Regions from separate parts of the Micromonospora sp. NPDC005174 genome, predicted to be linked through region 2. Evidence: riboswitches for the same ligand, from Rfam matches in the RefSeq annotation. Region 2 holds a riboswitch; the other holds the start of a gene.

Region 1 (3,918 bases), on a different contig from region 2:
CGACACTGGAGGTGATCTCGCTCGGCGACCAGCTCGCCGGCCGGCTGGAGGGTAAGTCCAGCTTGGGCCGCCTCGGCCTGCTCACCCACTCCACCGCCGGGTTCATCGACCCGGGCTTCTCCGGGCACGTGACGCTGGAGCTGTCCAACGTGGCGAACCTGCCGATCACCCTCTGGCCGGGCATGAAGATCGGCCAGCTCTGCATCTTCCGGCTGTCCTCGCCGGCCGAGCACCCGTACGGCTCGGTGGTCTACGGGTCGCGTTACCAGGGTCAGCGGGGGCCGACGCCGAGTCGTTCCTGGCAGAACTGGCGCGCCTGGCCGACGAGGTAGGAGACGACGAGGGCCCGCCGCGAGCGGATCGCGACGGGCCCCGACCGCGTCCCGCGTTTCTCAGCCGGGACGGCCGTAGCTGTGGATGGGCCCGTCGTCGGCCTTCTTCATCTTGACGGGCACCCCGGCCTGCGAGGCGTGCACCACCCAGCCGTTGCCGACGTACATGCCGACGTGGTGGATGTCGCTGTAGTAGAAGACGAGGTCACCGGGGCGCAGGTCGCCCTTGCTGACGTTCCTGGTCACCCGGCTCTGCGCGGCGGCGTTGTGCGGCAGCGACACACCGGCCTTCGCCCAGGCGGCCAGCATCAGCCCGGAGCAGTCGTACGACTCCGGCCCCTCGGCGCCCCACACGTACGGCTTGCCGATCTGGGCGCAGGCGAACTTCACCGCGATGCCGGCAGCGCCACCCGGATAGCTGGCCGGGCAGGGCGCCGGACGCAGCGGACCGCCGCCGCCGTTGCCGTACACCTTGAGGCGCTGCTTCTGCAGCCGGTCGATCTCCTCGTTGATCTGCTTCTTCTTCGCCGCCAACTGCGCCTCGGTCCGGGTCAGCTGGGCGACCATCTCGTCCAGCGGCGCCTTCTGCCGGGCCAGCTCGTCGCGGAGATCGGCGACCTGCCGGACGTCCTGCTGCTGGTTGTGGGCGAACCGGTCGAGCATCTCGAGTTGCCCGACCACCTCACTCGGCGAGCGGCTGCCGAGCATCGTGTTGACGGTCGACAGGTTCTGGCCCATGTACGCCCGTACGGCCAGCGCGCTCACCTTGTTCATCGCGGCGTCGACCTGGCGCTCCAGGGGCGCGATGCGAGCGGCGAGCGTGTCGGCCTGCTTGCGCTTGAGGGCCAGGTCGGCTCGGGTGGCGTTGTGCCGCTCGATGATCGGTTCGAGCTTGTTCCAGTCGGCGTCGATCTGCCGTTCGATCTCGGCGACGGACGGGTCGGCCTGGGCCACCGTGGCGCTGCCCGTCAGGACGACGGCGACGCCGACCAGGGCGGCGAGTGCGGTGGTGAAGCGGGACCAGCGTGGGCGCGGCGCGATCGACGTCGGGTCGGCCGGAGCCGACCGCTCGGACGACGGCCGCGGGGCATCAAGGGCCACCGGGTTCCGTACTCCTTCTTCCTGACCGCCTACCGGGTTAGCTGACGGGTTCGGGCGGGAAGTGGGCGCCCTACCGCAGTGGCTGCGGATTCACCCCAGGGAAACGTGGGTCCCCGGCTCGCTCGGAAGCGACTCGGCGGTGTCGGTCCGTTACCGCCCGGGATGGGCAGACCTGCTACCGGGCCGACAAATGACCAGAGTAGAGACGGCCGTTACCGATCCGCAACCCACGCGTCCGTGACACTCCGTACCGATTGGAGCGGGCCGCCGAGCGTAGGTGAAGGTTTCTTTCTGCATGTTTTGAAACATGGAAAGGTATTGACGTGGACTCCCGTGCGGCGCGAAGGTGACCGCACTGACACCAGTTCACATGTAGGGGGTTCGATGAAGCGTCCGACCCTGCTCGCCGTCGCGGTCCTCACCGCCACAGCGGCCGTACCACTGCACACCGGCCCCGCCTCCGCTGCGCCCGCCGCCGACCGCCAGCAGCAGTACGCTGCCGCGGCGACCGAGTACGGCGTCCCGATCGACGTGCTGCTCGGCGTCTCCTACCTGGAGTCCCGCTGGGACAGCAACGCCGGTACGCCGAGCACCAGCGGCGGCTACGGCCCGATGCACCTGACCGATGCCCGGCACGTGACCGCTCTGCCCCGACGCGGCCACCACGACGCCCCGGGGGAGGACCCGCGTGGCGACGACTCCCGCCACGCTCTGACGCCCGCCCCGGCCGCCGACCCCGCGCCGCCCACCGCCGCCCTGCAGACCGTGGACGCCGCCGCCACGCTGACCGGGGCCACGACCGAGGCGCTGCGCACCGACGCGACGACGAACATCCGGGGCGGGGCGGCGCTGCTGGCCGCGTACCAACGGGAGGTGGGCGCGCCCGTCGGCGCCGGCACCGACCCGGCCACCTGGTACGGCGCGGTGGCCCACTACGCCGGCGCGGACAGCGCCGATGCCGCGGCGGCCTTCGCCGACGAGGTCTTCACCACGATCGGCACCGGCCAGACCCGAGTGACCGACGACGGCCAGCGGGTCACGCTGCCGGCCCGCGCCGTACGACCCGAGCGATCCTGGCTGGACCGGCTGGGCCTGCGGCGACTCGCTCGCCCGGACGGACTGGAATGCCCGCCCACGGTGTCCTGTGAGTGGATCCCCGCCCCCTACGCGGCGTTCGGCGACGGCGACTACGGCAACCACGATCTCTCCGACCGGCCCGCCCGGCAGAAGATCGAGTACATCGTCATCCACGACACCGAGGCGAGTTGGGCGACCACGCTCCAACTCGTCCAGGACCCGACCTATGTGAGCTGGCACTACTCGCTTCGCTCGGTGGACGGGCACGTCGCCCAGCACGTCCGGACCAAGGACGTCGCCTGGCACGCCGGCAACTGGTACGTCAACGCCAAGTCGATCGGGCTGGAACACGAGGGCTTCGCCGCGCAGGGCACCTGGTACACCGAGGCGATGTACCGGACCTCGGCGAAGCTCGTCCGGCACCTCGCGCTGCGGCTGGGCATCCCGCTGGACCGCCAGCACATCATCGGCCACGACAACGTGCCCGGCACCACCGCGGCGACCGTGCGGGGGATGCACTGGGACCCGGGGCCCTACTGGGACTGGACGCACTACCTCGACCTGCTGCACGCGCCACGGCTCGACACCGGCACCCCGGCCACCGGGCTGGTCCGGATCGACCCCGACTACGCGACCAACCAGCCGGCGTTCACCGGCTGCGTCACCCCGGGGACGCCGTGCGCGCCGCGCGGCTCGTCGTCGGTGATCCTGCACACCGCGCCGTCGGCGGACGCGCCGCTGGTCAACGACATCGCGCTGCGTCCCGACGGCACCCCGGACACGATGGACGTGTCGGACCACGGCGCCCGCGCCTCCGCCGGCCAGACGTACGCGCTGGCCGGTCGGCAGGGCGACTGGACGGCCATCTGGTACCTCGGACAGCGGGCCTGGTTCCACAACCCGACATCCGCGCCGACCGCCGCCTGGACCGTCGGAATGGTGGTCACCCCGAAGCCCGGCCGGGCGACGATCGGAGTGTACGGGCGGGCGTACCCGGAGCAGGCGGCCTACCCGGCCGGCGTGCCCTACCAGACGATCTCGCCACTGCAGTACACCCTCGCCGCCGGTCAGCGGTACGCCGTCGGCACCGTGCTGCAGAGCGAGTACTACCGGGCCAGCACGTTCGACGGTTCGTCCCCCGGCGACTGGACGGTGATCCGGGGCGAGAAGCGGTACGTGCAGATCCAGTTCGGTCATCGCATCATGTACGTCGACCTCGCCGACGTACAGCTCCTGCCGTCACCGGTGGGCGCACCCCGCTGAGAAGCCACGACGGCCCCCGGTCGGTGTGACCGGGGGCCGTTCGTCGTGCCTGGTGCGGATCAGCCGGGTCTACGGAACCCCGCGACGGGCATGGTGTTGATGCTCGACACCATCACCGGTTTGCCGGCGCGTGGTGCGTGCACCA
Region 2 (3,918 bases):
CGAGGTCTTCCGGCAGACCACTCCGCTGGTCGAGGGGATCTCCATCGACGAGGCGTTCCTGGACGTGGGCGGCCTGCGGCGGCTGGTCGGGTCACCGGCCGACATCGCGGCGCGGCTGCGCCGGGAGGTCCGTGAACGGGTCCACCTTCCGATCACGGTGGGTGTGGCCCGCACGAAGTTCCTGGCGAAGGTGGCCAGCGGGGTGGCGAAACCGGACGGCCTGCTGGTGGTCGCACCGGACGCCGAGGTGGCGTTCCTGCACCCCCTCCCGGTCGAACGGTTGTGGGGCGTCGGCCCGGTCACCTCCGCGAAGCTGCGGGAGCACCGGATCCGTACCGTCGGCGACGTGGCCCGGCTCGGTGAGGCCGCGCTGGTGTCGCTGCTCGGGTCCGGTGCCGGTCGGCACCTGCACGCGCTGGCGCACAACCGTGACCCACGCGCGGTGCAGGTCGGTCGCCGACGCGGCTCGATGGGTGCCCAACACGCGCTGAGTCGTACCCCGCACGCCCCGGCGGAACTGGACGCCATCCTCGCCGGTCTGGTCGACCGGGTCACCCGCCGGATGCGCGCGGCCGGGCGGTCCGGTCGCACCGTGGTGCTGCGGTTGCGCTTCGGCGACTACAGCCGGGCGACCCGCTCGCACACCATCGGCAAGGCGACCGCGGACACGACGCCGCTGCTCGCCGCGGCGCGCGCGTTGCTGCGGGCGGCCCGGTTCGAGATCGACGGTCGTGGTGTCACGCTGATCGGTGTGTCGGTGGGCAACCTGGACGACAGTCCGGTCCAGCCGGAGTTGCCGTTCCACCGCGACCCGGGCGCGGAGTTGGACGCAGCGGTCGACGCGGTCCGCGACCGGTTCGGCTCGACGGCGCTCACCCGTGCGGTCCTGCTCGGCCGGGAGCCGGGTGTCGAGATGCCGCTGCTGCCGGATTGACCGATCTGCGTGCGGTGTCCACGCGCCCAGTTGCGACAGGAGACACATCACAGCAGGTCGGCGGTTTAGCCGGCAGCCGACGGGTGACCCTTGTGGGGTACAGCCTGACGAGGGGGGCACATGTCCGACGACACCAGCAACCGATCGAGCCGCCGCGCCGAACGCCCGCACGACGTGACCGACCCGCTGCTCTGGCAGCTCGCGGTCGACGTGCTCGAGGCCCACGAGCCCGACGACGAGGGGCACTGCCGCAATCTCCAGTGCGCCGGCCAGGCCTGGCCGTGCGCGGCCCGCACGAGCGCCGAGCAGTCGGTGCGGCTGGCCCGCAGCACCCCCGACTCGGCCGAGATGACCGTCGACGGTGACGCCGCCGGCACCGGCTGGGCGACCGCGCCGGCACCGCGCTGGGGCTGGAACGGCGAGGCGGCAGCGCGCCGCGAGCCGAGGAAGGCCGCCTCGGCGGCGTGACGCGTACCGCGCGGAGACCAGCAGACGAACGAACGCTCGGCCGGTGACCCGGCCGAGCGTTCGTCTGTCGAGCGTCAGAGAGCGAGTCGCTGGCCCGGGAGGATCAGCCCCGGGTCGGCGCCGACCAGCTGCCGGTTGCGCTCGTACAGGGCCTGCCAACCGCCGGCCTGGCGGTGCCGCTCGGCGATCTCCGACAGGGTGTCGCCCGGCTTGACCACGTACGTGTCGCCGCTGGCCGCCGGGGCGGTCCGCTCGTGATTACGGGTCGCCGGCTGGTCGCCCCGCGACGACCGCTCCTTGCCGGCGGTGGACTTCGACGAGCCGGTGGACGACTTCGTCGAGGGCTTCGCGGTGGACTTGGTCGACGTCGTGGCGGAGCCGCCCGACGAGCCGCCCTTGCGGCCGCAGGTCGGCCACGCGCCGATGCCCTGCCCGTCGAGCACCTTCTCGGCGATCGCGATCTGCTCCCCGCGGCTGGCCAGGTCGGCGCGGGCGGCGTACTTCGTGCCGCCGTAGCCGGCCCAGGTGCCCTGGGAGAACTGCAACCCGCCGTAGTAGCCGTTACCGGTGTTGATCTTCCAGTTGCCGCCGGACTCGCACTGGGCGACCGCGTCCCAGTTGACGCCGGCCTGGGCCGGAGCCGCCGGGCCGAAGAGGGCGACGGCGCCGGTGACCGCGCCGACGGCCAGGGTGCCGACGGCGACGCGGCGGGTGGTGACCCGTCGATGACGGGGTGTGTACGCAGACGTCATGGTTCGTTCCTCCACGCCGGCGAGGTGAGCTGTCGGGTTCGGGCCGAGGAGCCCGGCCGCACGGTGGCGGCTTCACCCCGAGGTGACATGCACCGAGGAACGTTGGGTCCCCCGCTCCTGCCCGGGTTCTGTTTCCGACGACCGGGGGCAGGATTTGGCGTTGCCGGTCGCGGCGTCCACGGTGGTGGACCCGACCGACGGTAGGCACGGTCGGTGACGGTCGCCCACCGCTTGTGAAGTTGTTCACCGGCCTACGCGGGGCGCTCCGGCCAGCGGTTGCGGACGACGTCCACCTGTGCACCGACCATGATGGACCGTTTCCGATCAGGGTCGACGTCCACCTGCCAACCGGCCGGCGGACCCCCGGATCGGGTCCGCCGGCCGGGGGTGATCAGAGAGTGCGCGCCAGCCGGTCCGCGAGCGTACGGGTGAAGCGTGCCGGATCGGCCAGCTCACCGCCCTCGGCGAGGACCGCCAGGCCGTACAGCAGCTCGGCGGTCTCGGTCAGCGCCTCCGAGGAGTCGCCCTGCTCGTGGGCCTTGCGCAGCCCGGCGACCAGCGGGTGACCAGGATTGATCTCCAGGATCCGCTTGGTCGTGGGGACCTCGTGCCCCATCGCCCGGTACATCTTCTCCAGCGTCGGCGTGAGGTCGTGCGCGTCGCCCACCACGCAGGCCGGCGAGGTGGTCAGCCGCGACGACAGCCGGACCTCCCGGACACTGTCGGCGAGGGTCGTGCCGAGCCACAGCACCAGCGCGCCGAACTCCTGCCGCTGCTGCTCGCGCTCGGCCTCGGCCTGCTGCTTCTCCTCGTCGGTGTCGAGGTCGACCTGGCCCTTGGCGATCGAGCGCAGCGGCCGGCCGTCGTACTCGCCGACCCGCTCGATCCACACCTCGTCGACCGGGTCGGTGAGCAGCAGCACCTCGTGACCCTTGGCCCGGAACGCCTCCAGGTGCGGGGAGTTCTCGATGGTGGCCCGGGACTCGCCGGTGGCGTACCAGATGTCGGTCTGGCCGTCCTTCATCCGCGAGACGTAGCCGGCCAGGTCGGTGGGCTCCGCCGCGTCGTGGGTGGAGGCGACCGACAGGATCTCCAGCAGGGTGTCGCGGTTGTCGGTGTCGTCGATCAACCCCTCCTTGACCACCGCGCCGAACTCGGTCCAGAAGGTGCGGTAGCGCTCGGGGTGGTTGGCCTTCAGGTCCTTGACCGTGGCGAGCACCTTGCGGACCAGGCGGCGGCGGACGATCTGGATCTGCCGGTCCTGCTGGAGGATCTCGCGGGAGATGTTCAGCGACAGGTCGTGCGCGTCGACGACACCCTTGACGAAGCGCAGGTATGTCGGGACCAGCGCCTCGCAGTCGTCCATGATGAACACGCGCTTGACGTAGAGCTGGACGCCGCGGCGGCCCTGCGGGGAGAACATGTCCAGTGGGGCGTGGCTGGGCAGGAACAGCAGCGCCTCGTACTCGAAGGTGCCCTCGCCCTTCATGTGCACGACCTCGAGCGGGTCCGCCCAGTCGTGGCTGACGTGCTTGTAGAACTCGTTGTACTCGGCGGCGTCGACCTCGTCGCGGGAGCGCGCCCAGAGCGCCTTCATCGAGTTGAGGGTCTGCACCTCGCTGGTGGCCGCCTCGCCCTCGGCGCCCGGACGCTCGACGGTCATCCGGATCGGCCACGCGATGAAGTCGGAGTAGCGCTTGACGATCTCGCGGACCGTCCACTCGGCGGTGTAGTCGTGCAGGTTGTCCTCGGTGTCGACCGGCT

What was found. Region 2 has a riboswitch for cyclic di-AMP ahead of ABZU91_RS02365 (transglycosylase family protein). Riboswitches for the same ligand answer to the same signal wherever they lie in the genome.
Region 1: it holds a riboswitch for cyclic di-AMP, as region 2 does, so the genes downstream of both, ABZU91_RS20820 (NlpC/P60 family protein) here and ABZU91_RS02365 (transglycosylase family protein) in region 2, are expected to answer to the same signal.

Annotation. Positions count from the first base shown of each region.
Region 1 covers NZ_JBEXIJ010000019.1:4,677-8,594, forward strand. The annotation lists gene dcd (dCTP deaminase) at 1-332, shown strand, start outside; gene ABZU91_RS20820 (NlpC/P60 family protein) at 393-1,433, opposite strand; cyclic di-AMP (ydaO/yuaA leader) riboswitch at 1,446-1,582, opposite strand; gene ABZU91_RS20825 (N-acetylmuramoyl-L-alanine amidase) at 1,818-3,773, shown strand; gene ABZU91_RS20830 (NlpC/P60 family protein) at 3,833-3,918, opposite strand, start outside.
Region 2 covers NZ_JBEXIJ010000002.1:57,411-61,328, reverse strand. The annotation lists gene dinB (DNA polymerase IV) at 1-934, shown strand, start outside; gene ABZU91_RS02370 (hypothetical protein) at 1,055-1,402, shown strand; gene ABZU91_RS02365 (transglycosylase family protein) at 1,477-2,154, opposite strand; cyclic di-AMP (ydaO/yuaA leader) riboswitch at 2,154-2,324, opposite strand; gene htpG (molecular chaperone HtpG) at 2,546-3,918, opposite strand, start outside.